DNA from 3 places in the Micromonospora globbae genome. Region 1 is predicted to be linked to each of the others. Evidence: riboswitches for the same ligand, from Rfam matches in the RefSeq annotation. Region 1 holds a riboswitch; each other region holds the start of a gene.

The links. A riboswitch is a leader RNA that binds a small molecule or an ion and turns the genes downstream of it on or off. The one in region 1 is predicted to bind cyclic di-AMP.
Region 2: another riboswitch for cyclic di-AMP. It lies ahead of OG994_RS14615 (C39 family peptidase); the one in region 1 lies ahead of OG994_RS00990 (coiled-coil domain-containing protein).
Region 3: another riboswitch for cyclic di-AMP. It lies ahead of OG994_RS24300 (C40 family peptidase); the one in region 1 lies ahead of OG994_RS00990 (coiled-coil domain-containing protein).

Annotation. Positions count from the first base shown of each region.
Region 1 covers NZ_CP108084.1:214,647-220,463, forward strand. The annotation lists gene surE (5'/3'-nucleotidase SurE) at 1-141, opposite strand, end outside; gene OG994_RS00975 (PfkB family carbohydrate kinase) at 138-1,151, opposite strand; gene OG994_RS00980 (SRPBCC family protein) at 1,309-1,779, shown strand; gene OG994_RS00985 (hypothetical protein) at 1,784-2,299, opposite strand; gene OG994_RS00990 (coiled-coil domain-containing protein) at 2,415-3,476, opposite strand; cyclic di-AMP (ydaO/yuaA leader) riboswitch at 3,481-3,613, opposite strand; partial or broken gene OG994_RS00995 (cation diffusion facilitator family transporter) at 3,784-3,932, opposite strand; gene OG994_RS01000 (HelD family protein) at 3,978-5,817, opposite strand, start outside.
Region 2 covers NZ_CP108084.1:3,303,894-3,309,710, forward strand. The annotation lists gene OG994_RS14600 (bifunctional cytidylyltransferase/SDR family oxidoreductase) at 1-502, shown strand, start outside; gene OG994_RS14605 (CDP-glycerol glycerophosphotransferase family protein) at 547-2,223, shown strand; gene OG994_RS14610 (alpha/beta fold hydrolase) at 2,214-2,948, opposite strand; gene OG994_RS14615 (C39 family peptidase) at 3,156-4,004, opposite strand; cyclic di-AMP (ydaO/yuaA leader) riboswitch at 4,234-4,376, opposite strand; gene OG994_RS14620 (hypothetical protein) at 4,942-5,718, opposite strand.
Region 3 covers NZ_CP108084.1:5,361,386-5,367,202, reverse strand. The annotation lists gene OG994_RS24305 (N-acetylmuramoyl-L-alanine amidase) at 1-1,494, opposite strand, end outside; cyclic di-AMP (ydaO/yuaA leader) riboswitch at 1,749-1,886, shown strand; gene OG994_RS24300 (C40 family peptidase) at 1,962-2,939, shown strand; gene dcd (dCTP deaminase) at 3,038-3,616, opposite strand; gene OG994_RS24290 (pyridoxamine 5'-phosphate oxidase family protein) at 3,717-4,268, shown strand; gene OG994_RS24285 (zinc metalloprotease) at 4,342-5,322, opposite strand; tRNA gene OG994_RS24280 (tRNA-Gly) at 5,546-5,619, shown strand.

The DNA.
Region 1 (5,817 bases):
CGCGGCGCTCATGCCGCTCGCCTCCTCGAGCGGGGCGGCGACCACGACGTCCAGGCCGCGCTCCACGGCCTCCCGCGCCAGCGCCAGGATGCCGGGCGCGCCGATCCCGTCGTCGTTGGTGACGAGCACCCGCAGCGTCATCGCTCGGCCGCCCGGTCGGCCAGTTCGTCCGGGGTGGTGCGCTCCTGCGGCCGGGCGACGGCCGGGACCAGCCGCACCCGGTCGACGAGGCCGCTGATCGAGTCGAGCCGTCCGGTGCCGAGCCCGTGCCGGGTGACGTTCAGGGCTCCCGCGGCCGCGCCCGTACGGATGGCCGTGCGCAGGTCGCCCCCGCCGGCCACCACGGCGGCCACCCCGGCGGTCATCGAGTCGCCCGCGCCCCGCGGGTCGGCCGCCTGGAGGCGCGGCATCTCCACCTCGAACACCTCGCCGTCGACCAGCGCCAGCGCCGGCCGGTCGGCCCGGCTGACCACGACGCTCTCGGCCCCGGCGGCGTGCAGGTCGTACATGGCGCGGGCGAGCTGGTCCTCGTCGTCGCCGGCGGAGCGGCCGTCCCGGATCAGCTCCTCGTGGCTCACTTTAAGGAAGAAGACCCCGCTGTCCAGCACGGCGGTGAGGTGCTCGCCGGACAGGTCGACCACGACCCGCCCGCCGTTGGCGCCCAGGTCGGCGGCGAACCGCCGGTACAGCTCCGGCGGGACGAGCGTGGGGTCGTTGGGGCCGCTCAGCACGCTGACGGCGGCCCGCAGGCCCTCCCCGAGCGCCAGGTTGTAGAGCTCGTCCAGCTCGTGCCGGCCGAGCGGCTGGCCGGGCACGTCGACGATCTCCCGCCGGGTGCCGCCGCGCCGGTCGTGCACGTACCCGCCGCTGCCCGAGTCGCGCACGACCACCTTGAGGTCCACCCCCTCGCTCACCAGCAGGGGCTCCAGCACCTGGCCGATCTCGCCGCCGAGGGCCGTGCAGAGCACCACCTCGCCGCCCAGCGACATGATCATCCGGGCCTGCCAGACCCCCTGCCCGCCCGGGTGCAGGTGGATCTCCGGCTGGCCGGCCGGCTGGTCCACGGTCACCGTCAGCAGGGGAGTGGGCGCGAAGACCATGACGTGCCCGTTCGTGCCCGTGCCCGCGCGCTCGCCCGCCGTACCGTCCATGCGCCCCTCCGTCGGCCCGTGACGTCGCAGTTCCCCGCCTGGTGACCGTCATGCGACCGGTATCCGAAGGCGCGGCATCCGCGCCGCGCTCCCCGCGTTGTTGCCAGCCCCGCCGCCGTGGGTGAGGATCGGCCGAGCGACGTCGGCGGGAGACGGGGTGCTCAGGCGGGATTCGTTCAGTTACACCGTCCAGGCGCGGTGCGCGCTCGCCGACGCCATGGCGCTGCTCGGTGACCTCACGCGGCAGGGCGAGTTGCATCCGCTGATCGTCCGGGTCCGCCGGGTGCCGCCCCGGCCGGGCGCGCTGGCCAGCTACGCCGTCACCGACCGGCTCGCGGCCGGGCCGCTGCGGTTCCCGGTCACCTACCAGGCCGACGTCCTGACGAGCGGGGACGACGAGATCGTGACGGTGGCCCGGCAGTGGCCCGCCACCACGGTGCGCAACCACACCCGCCTGCACACCGAGCCGGGTGGCCTGGTGCGGATCGACGTGGAGATCACCCTCGCGGCGCCGGCGCCGCTGTTCCCGTACGCCTTCCGGCAGGCCCGCGCCGCCCACCTCGCGCTGGCGACGCGGCTCGGCGCGGCGCTCGACCGCGAGGCGGGCGGCCCGACCCCGGCGGCCTGAGCGGTCAGCCGCCGGTGCGCCCGGTCACCGTGGCGCGCCGGCGCGGCGGGGGCGTGGCCCGCCGCAGCCGCCCCCACGGCTTGTACGTGGAGAGCACTGTCGCGACGACCATGAGGCTGGTCGACACGGTGGGCGCGATCACCAGGTCGGCCCGGTCGCCGGGCGGCAGGGCGGCGCCGAGTTCGCCGGCGGCGCGCAGGTTCGGCGTGAGCAGGAACAGCACCAGCAGCACCATCACCGTGGTGATCAGCAGCTTGACGAGCACCCAGCGGTGCCGGAGCAGTCCCCACGGCGTCAGCAGGGCGCTGAGCACACCGACGACCCACACCACGACGCTGAGCGGGGCGAACAGCGCCGTGCCGACCAGCGCGGCGACCGGGTAGACGACGTCGGGGTCGGCGCCGCGCAGCACGGCGACGCCGAGGGTCAGCAGCACCAGGTCGGCGCCGAGCCACCCCAGCGAGGTGACGAGGTGCAGGGTGAGCAGGGCCTTGCGGGCGGTGCGCGGTGTCCGGGTCATGTCCGCGATGCTGCCCGCGCCGGCCCGCCCGGGCGTCCGGCGAGGAACGACACCGCTCCTACGCTCCGGGACGTAGTGCGGGTGGCCCGGCACGGGGACGGGCCACCCGCCGCGGTCAGTACACCGACAGGTGCACGTGGTTGGTGTGGTCGCTGGAGGGGTCCCCGCCCGCCCCGCTGTACGACTTCCATCCGCTGCTGGGCAGCCAGATCTGGCGGTACCAGATCACGTAGAGCACGGCGAGCCGGTCGGAGTTGCGGATGAAGTACGCCGACAGGTTGTTGCCGTACGTCTTGTCGCCGCCGGTGGCGTCGCCGCCGAAGCCGTTCTTCTGTGCGGCGAAGTCGCAGGCCCGGCCCTTGGGATGCTCGCCGGAGCCGCCGCTGCGGTAGCAGGAGACGTAGCGGGTGAAGCCGGCGGCCTTGGCCTGGTTGAGCGCGTGCAGCATGCGCGGGGTGATGCACCCGTTCGCGGGGGTGGGGTCGTTGACGCTGCACGACTCCTTCGGCCAGGAGCCGTCGGAGTTGCGCGGGGCCGGTGCGGCGTTCGCCGTGGAGGTGCCGCGGTTGGAGCTGTCGGTGGTGCGCGCGGCCTTGGCGTTGGCCACCTCGAGCGCGCGTTCGGCCTGTTCCTTGCGCTTGGCCATCACGGCGACCTGCTTGCGTTCCTCGCGGATCTCGCCGTCGAGCGCCGCCCGGGTGCGGGTCATCTGGTCGCGGGTCTCCATGAGGTCGCGCAGGGCGCGGTCCTCGTTGGCGGCGACGGCCTCGAGAGCCGCCGCGCGGTCCAGGAAACCCTCCGGGGTGTTGCTGTTGAGCAGCGCCGACACGGGCCCGAGGCGGCCGGTGCGGTACGCGACCCCGGCGATCTCACCGACCTTGCCGCTGCGCTGGGCGAGTTCCGCCTCGGTCGTCTTGAGCTGCGCCGTGAGCTCCTGCTGCCGTTTGACGGAGCGGGCGAGGGCGGCCTTGGCGTCGAGCCAGCCCTTGCTGGCCGCGTCGAGCTGCGCCCGCAGGGAGGGGGTGCCACCTTCCGGGTCCTGACCGGGGGCGGCGGCGCGGGCCACCGGGGCGGCCTCGGCGGTGCCGGGGGCGATCGCGACGCCGAGGGCGAGCGTCGCGGCGATCAGGGCCGCCATCCGGGCGGCATGTCGTCGTACGGGTGCCACTACTGGCATGCACATGTCCTTCCGTCAGCCGCCGACCGGGTTAGCTGACGGGTTCGGGACGGAAGATCCCTACCGCTGGCGCGGATGCACCCCACGAACATGGTTCCCCGGCTCGCCGCGTCGCGGCGATTAGGCGACGGCCGCCGCCGGCGCCGGTGGGCGCCGCCTGGCGGAGGCCGGGACCGAGCCTACCGGGGCCAGTGTGGTTGATGCAGCAGATGTGACTCTGTGTGTCTACCCAGACACGGAAAAATGGCGCAAAAGCGGGCTAGACGGGCGTGTGCTCGTCACCACTCCATGGCGCCGCAGGCGCCCGGCGCCGCGCGGTGCGGCCGAGGCGCCAGGTGCGGGGGAGGATGAGAACGCCGATCGCCACGCCACCACCGGGTCGGCCCACCACCAGCCGGTCGCCGCGATGAGCGCCGCCACGGCGATCACGCCGAGCAGGTCGCCCGGCACCTCCAGGGCAGTTGTCGGAGAAGGCGCGACCCGGCCCGTCCGACGTTCGCCTCAGGCGGTCGGCTCGATCGTGGTGAGCCGCTGGGTCGCCCGGGACAGCGCCACGTAGAGCGTCCGGACGCCGGCATCGGCGCGGATCTCGCCCGGCGCCACCAGCACCACCCCGTCGTACTCCATGCCCTTCGCCTCCAGGCTGGTCACCACCTGGAGGCGGGGCGCGCCGAGGCCGCCCAGCCAGCCGGCCACCTCGTCCCGGCGGGACACCGGGGTGATCACCCCGACCGTCCCCTCCACCTCGGCGAGCAGGCCCGTCACCGCCGCCACCGTGGTGGTCTCCAGCTCGCCCGCCGGCACCGTCAGCTCGACCGGCTCGACGCCGGTGGAGCGGACGGCGGTGGGCAGCGGCAGGTCCGGGTCGAGGCGGCGGATCTCGGCGGCCGCCACCGCGAAGATCTCCGCCGAGTTGCGGTAGTTGGTGGTGAGCGTGAAGTGGTGCCGGCGGCGGCGCCCCAGCGCCTGGTCCCGGGCGCGGGTCAGCTCCGCCGGGTCACCCGTCCAGGCCGTCTGGGCGGGATCGCCCACCACCGTCCAGGACGCCAGCCGGCCGCGCCGGCCGATCATCCGCCACTGCATCGGCGAGACGTCCTGCGCCTCGTCCACCACGACGTGCGCGTACTCCCGGTAGTCCGCCGGGCGCTCCCGGGCCGCCTCCCGCGCGGCGCGCTGCCGGTCGGCGTGCGTGCTCAGCTCCCGCACCCCGCCGGCGAGCTGGAACGGGTCACGCCTCGGCCGGCGCGGCTGCACCGGCTTGCCGAGCAGCGCGTCCAGCTCGTCCAGGAGGGCGATGTCGGCGACCGTCAGCCCCTCGGTGTCCAGGCTCCGGTACGCCTCGGCCAGCAGCCGGATCTCCGCCCCGGAGAGGACGCCGCCGGCGTACCGGCGCAGCCGCTCCGGTCGGGCCAGCCAGCCCAGCACGTGGCGCGGGTGCAGCCGGGGCCACCAGGCCTTGAGGAACTCCCGGAACTCCGGCCGGTCGGCGATCTCGTCCTCGAAGGCCCGCTGCTCGGGCAGGCGGGCGATGTCGAGCCGCCGCGCCTGCGCCCACAGCGCGGCGAAGACGCCGTCGAAGCCGGCCCGGCGCACCTCGTTGCGGCGGGCGCCCCGTGGCAGCGCGCGTTCCCGGATCCCGTCCAGCTCCTTGCGGTCCAGCCGCAGCAGCGCACCCCGGTAGAGCAGGCGCAGCTCGGTGGGGCCGTCGGGCACCGCGTCCCGGACCGCGCGTTCCAGCACGCGGCGCATCCGCAGCGACCCCTTCACGGCCGCCACCTCCGGCGGATCGGTGCGGGTGGCGCTCATGCCCGGGAAGAGCGTGCCGAGCGAGTGCAGGGTGGCGGTCTCCTCACCGAGGGAGGGCAGCACCGAGGCGATGTACTCCACGAAGACGGAGGAGGGCCCGACCACGAGGATTCCGCCGCCGGCGTACCGGCTGCGGTCGGTGTAGAGCAGGTACGCGGCCCGGTGCAGGGCCACCGCCGTCTTGCCGGTGCCCGGCCCGCCGGAGACGATCGTCACGCCGGAGCCGGGGGAGCGGATGGCCTCGTCCTGCTCCCGCTGGATGGTGGCCACGATGTCGCGCATGCCCCGCCCCGTGGCCCGGGAGAGCGTCGCCAGGAGCGCGCCGTCGCCGACCACTGCCAGGTCCGGCGGGGCGGCGGCCGGGTCGAGCAGGTCGTCCTCGATCCGGACGACCCGCTCGCCGCTGGACTGGATGGTCCGGCGGCGCACCACGCCGAGCGGCTGCGCCGGGGTGGCCCGGTAGAAGGCGGCGGCGGCCGGGGCCCGCCAGTCCACCACGAGGCTCGCCGCGTTCTCGTCCCGGATGCCGAGCCGG
Region 2 (5,817 bases), 3.1 Mb from region 1:
GGTCACCGCGGGCATCCTCGAGAAGGGCAACCTCGCCGAGATGGACGAGGAGACGATCGACCGGGTCCTCCAGGTCAACTTCGTGGGGCCGGTGACGGCGGCCCGCCTGGCGCTGCCGTACCTCCAGCAGACCAAGGGCCAGCTGCTGCTCTACACCTCCAGCTCGTACACGCGGGGCCGGGCGCGCTACGCGCTCTATTCGGCCACGAAGGCCGCCCTGGTCAACCTCACCCAGGCGCTCGCCGACGAGTGGGCGGAGTTCGGCGTACGGGTCAACTGCGTCAACCCGGAGCGGACGGCGACCCCGATGCGGACGCGGGCGTTCGGCGCGGAGCCGGAGCACACGCTGCTCTCGGCCGAGGCAGTGGCGCAGGCCTCGCTGGACGTGCTCATCTCGGAGCTGACCGGGCAGGTCATCGACGTACGCCGGGACCCGGGCGAGGCGCCGCAGGTGGTGCCGGCCCAGACGGCACGGTCCGCCGCCGCGATGAGCGCCGGCTGACGGCGGGTTGCTGGTGACGGCGAACGGCGGGTGGACGGAGCGACATGCGCGGTGACCTGTTCCGCAAGCTGATCGCCCGGTGTCTGAGCATCGGGCTGGCCGTGCTGGCCTTCCTCGTCTCCGCGCTGACGAACGCGACCGGCTGGGGACTGGCGCTCGTGCTGGCCGCCCTCGCGGCGGCCGCCTTGGAGCGGCGGATCCGCCCCGGCGCGGACACCGCCGCCGAGACGGCGCTGATCGCCGCCGGGGTCCTGGTCGCGTACCTCCGGCGGCTGGACGCCGGGTTCGACCCGGCCCTCGCCGCCACGGCGCTGGTCCTGCTGGGGCTGGTGCTGCTGGAGGGGCCCCTGCGGCAGGCGGGTGACCTGGAGATCCGCACCGCCAACCTGCCGGTGCGGTCGTGGACGCCGCTGGCCGCCACCCACCTCGGCGACGCGCTGCTCGGGCTGCTGGCCGTGGTGGCGCTCGCCGCCGCGGCCGCCGCGCCGGCGGCGCTCGCGCTGGCCGTGACCGTGCTGGTCGCCGCCGGCGCCGCGGCCGCCGGGCTGGACCTCGCCCGCCGGCGGTTCCGGCCACCGGCGAGCGGCGGGGCCGTGCGCCGGGCTGTGCGGGCGCACCAGCCGGAGTTCCTCCTCTACTTCTCGGCGCCGCCCGGGTCCGAGTACCAGGTCACCATGTGGCTGCCGTACCTGGAGCGGATCGGCCGCCCGTTCCTCGTGGTCCTGCGCGAGCCGGAGTTCCTGGCCCCGGTCGCCGCGGCCACCACCGCCCCGGTGGTCTACTGCCCCACCCTGCGGTCGATCGACGAGGTGCTCGTACCGAGCCTGAAGGTGGCGTTCTACGTCAACCACGGCGCCAAGAACAGCCACTGCATCCGGTTCACCCAGCTGACCCACATCCAGCTGCACCACGGCGACAGCGACAAGGCGCCGAGCGCCAACCCCGTGTCCGCCCTCTTCGACCGGATCTTCGTGGCCGGTCAGGCCGCCATCGAACGGTACGCCCGCGCCGGGATCGACATCCCCGCGGAGAAGTTCGTGATCGTCGGCCGACCGCAGGTCGAGTCCATCGCCGTACGCCGGGAGCCGCTGCCGGTCGACGCCCCGCGGACCGTGCTCTACACCCCCACCTGGACCGGCCACCACGCGGACGCCGACTACTGCTCCCTGTCCGTGGCCGAGCCGCTGCTGCGCCGGCTGCTGGACCGGGGCGTGACGGTGATCCTGCGCGCCCACCCGTACACCGGCCAGAACCCGGCCTCGGCACGGCAGCTGGGCCGGCTGACGGAGCTTCTGGCGGCCGACCGCGCGGCGACCGGCCGGCAGCACCTCTGGGGCACGGCGGCCGGCCGGGAGCTGAGCCTGGTGGAGTGCGTGAACCGGTCCGACGCGCTGATCTCCGACGTCTCGGGCGTGATCTCGGACTACCTCTACTCGGGCAAGCCGTTCGCCGTGACCGACATGACCGGCGACGGCGACGCGTTCACCGAGCGGTTCCCCCTGGCCGCGGCGGGCTACGTCCTGCGCCGGGACATGGCGAACGTGGACGAGGTGCTGGACCGGCTCCTCGGCGCGGACCCGCTCGCGCCGGATCGCTGGCTGACCCGGCGGCGCTACCTGGGCGACTTCCCGGCCGAGTCGTACGCGGACGCGTTCCTGGAGGCGGCGCGGCGGGAGCTGGACCCGGCCGTGCGGGAGGCCCGGGTTCCCGCTCAGCGGTAGGCGTCGGCCAGCGCCAGCACCGCCTCCGGGTCCTCGACGTGGGCGCTGTGCCCGAGCCCGGGCAGCGTGACCACCGGCACCCCCAGCCGCTGGAGCTGGGCGTCGGTGACCATCGGGTCGTGCTCGCCGCGGGCCAGCACGACCGGGACGTCGGTGGCCGCCAGCAGTGCGGGCAGGTCCGGCTCCCCCACCGCGAAGGCGGCCGGGTCCATGGCCAGCCGCCACCGCCCGTCGACCTGGCGCAGCCCGGCGTCCACGACCGGATCGTCGGGGGCCAGCAGACCGGCCAGACCGGATACCCGCAGGTAGCGTTCGGCGGCCTCGTCCCGGCCGGCGAACCAGATGATCGGACGGGCGGCCAGCTCGCGCGTCCGGGCCAGTTCGGCCGGGGACCAGACCGCCTTGATGCCGACGCCCACGACGGCGGCCACGGGCAGCGCGGAGCCCCGGGCCGCCAGCGCCAGCCCCACCACGCCGCCGAGCGAGTGACCGAGCACGACCACCCGGTCCGCGGGGGCCAGGGCGGCGGCAACGCGCTCGGCGAGCCCCGCGAACGAGTACGCCGGCAGGGGCGGCGCCGCGCCGTGCCCGGCGAGATCCGGCGCGAGCCAGCGCCCGGCCCAGCGCCGCTCCAGCACGGCGGTCGCGGGCGACCACACGTCGCCGGTGGCGCCCATCCCGTGCAGCAGCAACAGGGTGGGCTCGCGGCGGGACTCGTCGACCATGGACGGCAGTCTGCCATCGGGCCGCCCGCCGGGCGAGTCCCTGTCGGCCGCCGACGGCGGACCGGACGGCCATCGCCAGGGACGAGCGTCAGCCGGACAGCGGGTCCAGCCCGACAGCGGGGTCCAGCCCGACGGCGGGTGCAGCCGGGACGGCGACGGGCGCCGGCCCCCTCACGGGGTGCCGACGCCCGAGGTGCGCGGAGGATGTCAGGCGGAGTATCCGCGGGTGGTCATCCAGTTCGCCAGGTCGATGGTGGTGATCCAGTACGACGGGATCGCCGGGTTCGCCGAGTCGGCGATCTTGACGACGCGGCCCTCGTCCCGGTAGCCGACCACGGCGATGTAGTGCCCGCCCGGGAAGGAGTGCCAGCCGCCGTCGACGTCGGTGGCGTCGCCCACGATGTTCGCGACCACACCGCGCCCGTCGGTGATGGCCCGCACGACGTCCGCCTGGAGCTGGTCCATCTGCGCCGGGCTGGGCGCGTTCGGGAACATGCGGGTCCGGTACGGGTTGCCCTTGACCACCGCGTTCAGCACGCGGGTGGTGTCCTCGGCGGAGTTGGTGCCCATCTCCGTCGTGCCGAGCTGGACGGCCAGGTCGTCCTGGCTGCGCTCGATGCCGGCGGCGCTCAGGGCGTTACGCGTGGCGGCCGGGCCGCAGTAGTAGTAGGTGGTCTGCGCCTGGTAGTCGTAGTCGAGGACCTTGCTCGCCGGCGGCTCCGGCTTCCGGCTCACGTCCGGGTTCGCGGCCTTGGCGGCCTTGGTCGCCTCGGCGGTCTTCGTGGCAGAGGGCGACGCGCTCGGCGACGACGGTGCCGTGGTCTCGGGCGCGCTGGTCGTCGGGGACCGGTCGTCGCCCCGGGAGGCGATCCCGGTGTCGCTGCGCAGTTCGGCCACCGACGCCGAGGCCGGCTGCGTGGCCGGGGTGTCGTCGGCGGCGTTGACCAGCGCGCCGGTGGTGGACGCCAGCACCACGGCCACGGCGGAGGCCGCCGCGATCTGGAACGGACGCTCGGTTGCCAGCTGGCGCAGCCGGCGCTTCAGGGTGTGCTTCACAGTTCCTCCACGGGCTCAGGGGGAGAGCGGCGTGCCGGGATTCGGGCATGCGTGACCGCGCGGACGGCGTCCGCGGGTGGTGGACCGCTCAGGGGAGACGCCCGGTGAGCCGGGCGGAAGGACGCGGGGCCAGGATCAGCGCGCCGCCACGAGGCGGGCGGGCTCGGGCACCGCGGTGCCGTGGAGAGGTGGAGACGACCGAGGGGTGGGTACGAACAGCACGAGGTGGAACTCCTTCCGGCACCGCCTACCGGGTTAGCTGACGGGTTCGGGCGGGAAGTTCGCCCTACCGCGGGCCGTGGCCCGCGGATTCACCCCGGACGTGCGGGTGGGTCCCCGGCTCGTGAGAGCACGATTAGGCGGGTCGGCACGGCGTCGCCTTGTGCGATCGGTTACCGCGCCGGACGGGCCGACACTACTAACCGGTACCGGGCCTGCCAACCCCGTCCCACCTGCTTAAACCTGGTTCCGGGCACAAATTTCCGGGCGTACGGACGCTCTCGTGACGGGGTGGGACGAGCGTTTCCCGGGGCGCCGGCGGCACGCAACGGGACAGGCTGGTGACAACGTCGCCGGATGACGGGGAGAATTGGGCGCCCCTGGTTCCCGCTGACCGTTTCCCGGACGGTGTGAGCGGGCTCACGCAATTAAAGCCGGACGTATCACGCAAAGCGGATGAGGCGGGCAGGCAGCGGGCCCGGCCGGTTGACGACTCCGGGGTGTCAGCGGGTCCCTGCCAGGTGATCATCCCGACGGCGGTGTCACCGATCTCACCGGCGCTGCCCGCCCTCGTCAACCCCGCGCACAACCGGACCGCCGTCGTGCTCGCGCGCCCGGCCGCCGGGTGTTCGACGGGCCAGGGCCCGCGAGGTGTTCGACGGGCCAGGGCCCGCTGGGGTGCTCGGCCGGCCGGGCCTCTGGGATGGGCGCCGACGGGTCAGCCGGCCCGGGCCGGGCGCCAGCGGGCCGTGGCGGGCCGGGCGGTGGCCGTCGTGACCGCCCGGGCCGCCGGCACGCGGGCGGTCCGGAGTCGGGCCGCCGCCGCGTACGCCTCGGCGGCCAGGGCGCGGGCGGCCTCGGCGGCCAGTTCAGCGTCCCGCCACGCGGAGCGTTCCCGCTCCCCGGCGGCCCGGTAGTCGGCCAACCGCTCGTCGCGGACGAACCGGGCCAGCCGCACCTCCTGCTCGACCGGATGCCGGCGGGGGTCCCAGCCGTTGCGGTGGCCGAACACGTCGCCGAGCTGCGCCAGGGTCAGGTCACCGCGCCAGTGCGCCGCCGTGGCGGCACGGTGCAGGTACCGCTCGCGGGCGGCGTACTCGGCCGGCGTACGCGGCGTCCGGGGCGTGGGCAGCGCCCCCGCGCCCGCGAACCGGCGGGCGGCCGTCTCCGCCGCATCGTACGCGGCCCAGGCCCGTTCCAGGTCGGTGTGGGCGGCCACCCACTCGGCGCGCCGCCGGCGGGCGGTCTCCGCGGCGCGGGTGGCGGCGACCGCCACCTCCTCGGCGTACCGGCGCAGGTCGGCCGCCTCGGCCGCGGCGAGGTCCCGCTCGCTCGGGCGGGTCGGGTCACCACCGGGGTCGTCCTCCGGCCGGTCGCGCTCGGGTCGGGCGACCAGCACGGTGAGCACGGTCATGGCCAGCACCAGCAGCCCGGACCAGATGGCGGCGGCCTGGGGAACCTCGGTGAGGAACTGGTAGAGGACGGTCTTCTCCATGTCGGCACCTCACGGACAGCGGATGCGATGGGGGACGCCGCACGACCGCCGGGACACGCGTGCCTGGTCGGGCAGGGTCAGCGGGCGGTGCGTACGGGT
Region 3 (5,817 bases), 1.7 Mb from region 1:
CGCGTCGTGGCTCGGCGCGCTGTGCAGGATCACGGCGGAGGATCCGCGCAGCGGGCAGGGCTCGGCCGGCGGCGGCGGGTCCGGCACGCCCGGCGGCTGCTGGTTGCAGCCGTAGAAGGCCGGCCGGTTGGCGGCGAAGTCCGGGTCGATGGTGACGAGGCCGGTCCGCTTCGTGCCGGTGGTCCGGAACGGCGCCTTGAGCAGGTCGAAGTAGTGCGACCAGTCCCAGTACGGGCCCGGGTCCCAGTGCATGCCGGCCACCGTCGACGCCACCGTGCCGGGGACGTTGTCGTGCCCGATGATGTGCTGGCGGTCCAGCGGGATGTTGAACTTGTGCGCGAGGTACCGGACCAGCTTGGCCGAGGTGCGGTACATCGCCTCGGTGTACCAGGTGCCGTGCCCGGCGAAGCCCTCGTGCTCGATGCCGATGGACTTCGCGTTGACGTACCAGTTGCCGGCCTGCCAGCCGACGTCCTTGGCCTTGATGTGCTGGGCGACGTGGCCGTCGACCGAGCGCAGCGTGTAGTGCCAGCCGAGGTAGTCGGCCTGCTGCACGAGGCCGACGCTGGGGCCGTAGTAGCCCTCCGTGTCGTGGATGACGATGTACTCGATCTTCTGCTGGGCCGGCCGGTTGCCCAGGTCGTGGTTGCCGTAGTCGCCGGCGCCCGGGCCGTACTGCTCGTACGGCGCCGGGATCCACTCGCACCCGAGGCCGACCGGGCACTCCAGCCCGTCGGGCCGCTCCGCGCGGCGCAGCCCGAGCCGGTGCAGGGCGTCCTCCCGCGGGCTCACCGCCCGCGCGGCCAGGGTCACCTGGTGGCCGTCGTCGGTCCGCCGGCTCGCGCCCTCACGGATCTGCGCGTACACCTCGTCGGCGAACGCGGCCGCGGTCTCCTCCGTGTCGGCGCCCGAGTAGCGGGCCACCGCCCCGTACCAGGCGCCCGGGTCGGTCCCGGCGCCGACGGGTCCGCCCAGCTCCCTCTGGTACGCGGCGAGCAGCGCCGCCCCGCCGCGGATGTTCGTGGCCGGGTCGGAGCGCAGGGCCTCGACGTCGGCGCCGGTGAGCGTGGCGGCGGCCTGGATGGTCCGCAGTGACGCGGCGTCCGGCCCGTCGGCCGACGAGGCGACGGCGGGCGTGGTGACCGTCATCGGGCGGGACGTGTCGCCGCGCGGGTCCTCGCCCTCGTCCACGTGGTGGCTGGCGGGCAGCGCCGCGACGTGGGCGGCGTCGGTGAGGTGCAGCGGGCCGTAGCCGCCGCTGGTGCTGGGCGCGCCGGCGTGGGTGTCCCACCTGGACTCCAGGTAGGACACGCCCAGCAGGACGCTCTCGGGTACGCCGTACTCGGCCGCCGCGGCGGCGTACTGCTGCTGCCGGTCGTCGACGGGAGCGGCCCCGGCGGGTGGCGCGGCGCCGGCCGGGCCGCCGGTGAGCGGTACGGCCGCGGCGGCGGCCACCACCGCGGCGGCGAGCAGCGCCCGCCGGCTTCTCGACATGGCTGATCGGTGCATCGAACCCCCCAGTGAAGGACGGGTGCAGGTGGGCCCACCTTCACTCCGACGCCGCGTTCAGGTCAATACCTTTCCATCTATCGAGGTTTGAAGAAGAAAATCTACGGCGTCGCACCGTGGGTGCGGTCGGCCGTGTCGCGTACGGAGTGTCACGGCCTGACGGGTTGCGAATCGATAACGCGCCTCTCTAGTCTGGTCAATCGTCGGCCGGCAGCAGGTCCGTCCACCCGGGCGGTAACGGTCCGACACCGCCGAGTCGCTCTCGGGAGCGAGCCGGGGACCCAGGTTTCCGGGGTGAATCCGCAGCGATGCGGTAGGGCGCCTCCCTTCCCGCCCGAACCCGTCAGCTAACCCGGTAGGCGGTCAGGGAAGAAGGAGTACGGAGCCCGGTGGCCCACCATGCCCCGCGGCCTCCGTCGAACCGGTCGGCGCGCGCCGACCGTGCGACGGGTGTGCCGCGTCCACGCTGGTCCCGCTTCACCACCGCCCTCGCCGCCCTCGTCGGCGTCGCCGTCGTCCTGACCGGCGGCGTCACCGCGGCGCACGCCGACCCGTCGGTCGCCGAGATCGAACGCCAGATCGATGAGGACTGGAACAAGCTCGAGCCGGTCATCGAGAAGCACAACGCCACCCGCCAGGAGCTGGCCGCCAAGCGCAAGCAGGCCGACGCCCTGGCCAAGCGGATCAAGCCCCTCCAGGTCCAGGTCGACCAGGCCATGGACAAGGTCGGCGCCCTCGCGGCGCGGGCGTACAAGGGCGAGAACCTGTCCACGGTGAACGCCATGCTCGGCAGCCGGAGCCCCAGCGAACTGATGGGCCAGCTGGAGCTGCTCGACCGGTTCGCCCAGACGCAGCAGAAGGACGTCCAGCAGGTCGCGCAGCTGCGCGACGAGCTGGTCCGGCAGAAGGAGCCGCTGGACACCCTGGTGGCCCAGCTGACCCGGACCGAGGCCCAGCTCGCGGCCAAGAAGAAGCAGATCAACGCCGAGATCGACCGGCTGCAGAAGCTGCGGATCAAGGTGTACGGCAACGGCGGCGCCGGACCGCTGCGACCCGCCCCGTGCCCGGCCACCTACCCGGGTGGCGCCGCCGGCGTGGCCGTGAAGTTCGCCTGCGCCCAGATCGGCAAGCCCTACGTCTGGGGTGCCGACGGCCCCGACTCGTACGACTGCTCCGGCCTCGTGCTCGCGGCCTGGGCCAAGGCCGGGGTCTCGCTGCCCCACAACGCCGCCCAGCAGCGCCGGGTCACCAAGACCGTGAGCCGCGGCGACCTGCGCCCCGGTGACCTCGTCTTCTACTACAGCGACCTGCACCACGTCGGCATGTACGTCGGTGGCGGCTGGGTGGTGCACGCCTCCCAGGCCGGAGTGCCGGTCAAGATGAAGAAGGTCGACGACGGGCCGATCCACAGCTTCGGCCGCCCCGGCTGACGCACGAAGGAGGGGTCCCTTCCCGGCGCATGCGCCGGGAAGGGACCCCTCTCGTCAGGGGCGACCCGTGGTGCCTCGCCGCCGCCCCGGGGTCCGGCTCAGCGGGTCGGCCAGGTACGCCAGTTCTGCCAGGCGCGGCTCGGTGTGGGGCCACGCTGACCCTGGTAGCGCGAGCCGTACACGGCCGATCCGTACGGGTGCTCGGCCGGCGACGAGAGCCGGAAGATGCAGAGCTGACCGATCTTCATGCCGGGCCAGAGCGTGATCGGCAGGTTGGCCACGTTCGACAGTTCCAGCGTCACGTGGCCGGAGAAGCCGGGGTCGATGAAGCCCGCGGTGGAGTGGGTGAGCAGGCCGAGCCGGCCCAGACTCGACTTCCCCTCCAGGCGGCCGGCGAGCTGGTCACCGAGCGAGATCACCTCGAGCGTCGAGGCGAGCACGAACTCGCCCGGGTGCAGCACGAACGGCTCCCCGTCGGGGACCTCGACCACGGAGGTCAGGTCGTCCTGCTGCCGCGCCGGGTCGATGTGCGTGTAGAGGTGGTTGTTGAAGACCCGGAAGAGCCGGTCGAGGCGTACGTCGATGCTCGACGGCTGCACCAGGGTGGGCTCGAACGGCTCCAGCCCGAGCGTGCCGGCCTTGATCTCGGAGACCAGGTCGCGGTCGGAGAGCAGCATCGCACCACCATAGCGAGGCGCGCCTCGCCGGCTCGATCCCGGTGCCGGTGACCAGCGCGTCGCGGTCGCTCCTCGTACATTTGTTCGATAGAATGCCGGCATGGCTTCCTGGTCCGAATTCGCCGCTGACGAGCCCCGGCTCGCCGACGGGATCCGCATTCTCCTGCAGCAGTACGGTCCGGGCTTCGGCTATCTGGCCACGGTCCGCGCCGACGGCGGGCCCCGGGTGCACCCGGTGTCTCCGGTGATCACCGATGAAGGGCTGTTCTGCTTCATCATCGACTCGCCCAAGCGGCGCGACCTGGAGCGCGACGGGCGCTACGCCCTGCACTCCTTCCCGCCGGAGGAGAGCGACGACGAGGCCTACGTGGCCGGCCAGGCCCTGCCGGTCACCGACCAGGGCCGGGTGGCCCGGCTCGCGGCCCGCGCCGGGGCCGCTCCGCACGTCGACTGGCGGCTGTTCGAGTTCACCGTCGACGTGGCCATGCTGGCGCGGCGCGACTCGGGCACCGCTGGAGGGCCGGGCGAGGGGCACGGCCGTCCGGCCGTGCAGGTCTGGCTCGACCCGCGGGCGCCGGGCCGTCGGGCCGGGCCGACGCCGGTACGGCAGACGCGCCCCGCCCGCCGCGAACCCCACCGCTCGGCCGCCTGACACGTCCTGGGGAGAGAAAGAAGCCGGTGCCGGCCCCCTCGCCATGGGGCCGGCACCGGCGGTACGCGGAAGGTCAGGCCGCGCGGTAGGCGTTCCACGCGGTCAGCATGCGGCTCGCCTGCCCAGGGGTGAACTGGTACATGCACGAGTCGTACGTGTAGTCCATGAAGTTGGTGATCGGGTCCAGGCCGGGCGCGCTGCACGTGTCCCGGCCGGTCGGGCACTGGTACGCCGGCGACGCCTCGGCCGGGGTGTCGCTGACGCTGTCACCGGAGCCGGAGCAGCCGCCCTGGAAGGTGTGGTAGAGGTTCAGCCAGTGGCCGACCTCGTGCGTGGCGGTGTCGCCCTGGTTGTAGTTCGTGGCGGTGCCGCCGGGCAGCGACTCGTTGAGCACGACCACGCCGTCCATGCTGTTCAGCCGCCGCTGCGGGAAGGTCGCCCAGCCGAGCAGGTCGTCGCTCAGCTCGCCGAGGTACATGTTGAGGACGTTCTTGCCGCCCTCACGCAGCGACGACTTCATCGACCGCTCCGCGGACGAGCCCTGCACGATCGGGTACCACGCGGGGTTGGTGACCCGGTTGATCTTCTGGAGCTGGAAGGCGAAGGCGGTCGGTGCGCCGCCGGTCGCGCCGCTGTATGCCTGGTTCAGCACGCTGATCTGGTTGCTGATCATCGAGTCGGGGATGTTGCCGCCGGCCCGGGTGCTGTCCTCCTGGATCACGTGCACGACCACGGGGATGGTGACCGTGGCGAGCGGTGCCACCGTGGCGCTCTGCCGGCTCGCACGCTCCCGCAGCGCGGCCGCCAGGTCCGCCTCCCGCTCCTTGACCTGCTGCGCCGTCAGCTCGTTGGGTTCGTGGCGGGCGATGCCGCCCGCCTTGATCCGAGCGTCGGCGTGGACGTCGGCCGGCTCGACGCAGGTGCCCGCCGGGGCGGCGGAGAAGGCCGACGCGGCCGGAACGACACCCACCGCGGCGGTGCTGAGCAGCAGCGCGAGGGTCGTCGACGCGACACCGGCGGTACGCCGGGTCAGCAGGTGGGGACGAAGTCCCATGGGCCCACCTCTTTCTGGCGGCGCGACCGGGGGATGTGTCGCGCCGTGGCTGAGAACGTGTGGCAGACGTTACAACCGATCGACAGATTTGAGAACGCCCATAGGTTGTCGTGGTGGAAGTTTCCTGGGCGGGGTGGCGGCGGCCGGCGGGCCGGCACGCGGCCACAGCCAAGGGGGTACCTGGGTGCACGTGGCTGGTGACTCAGGTACAGTGGTCCCGCCTGCGGGTGTAGTTCAATGGCAGAACATCAGCTTCCCAAGCTGACAGTGCGGGTTCGATTCCCGTCACCCGCTCCAACGTGAGGCCCCAGCTCAGGACAGGCTTCCTGGCTGGGGCCTTGATCGTTGCTACCGCCTCTTGCGCTGGCCGCGCCCGATCCCGACCCTTCTTGATCCGCCGCCGGCCGTGTTGCGTGGGTCGGACAGGGTGACGCCGGTGCGGCTGGCCCTGGACCCGGTACATTGCGGCGTCGGCCAGGGCGGCGGGCCGGTCGC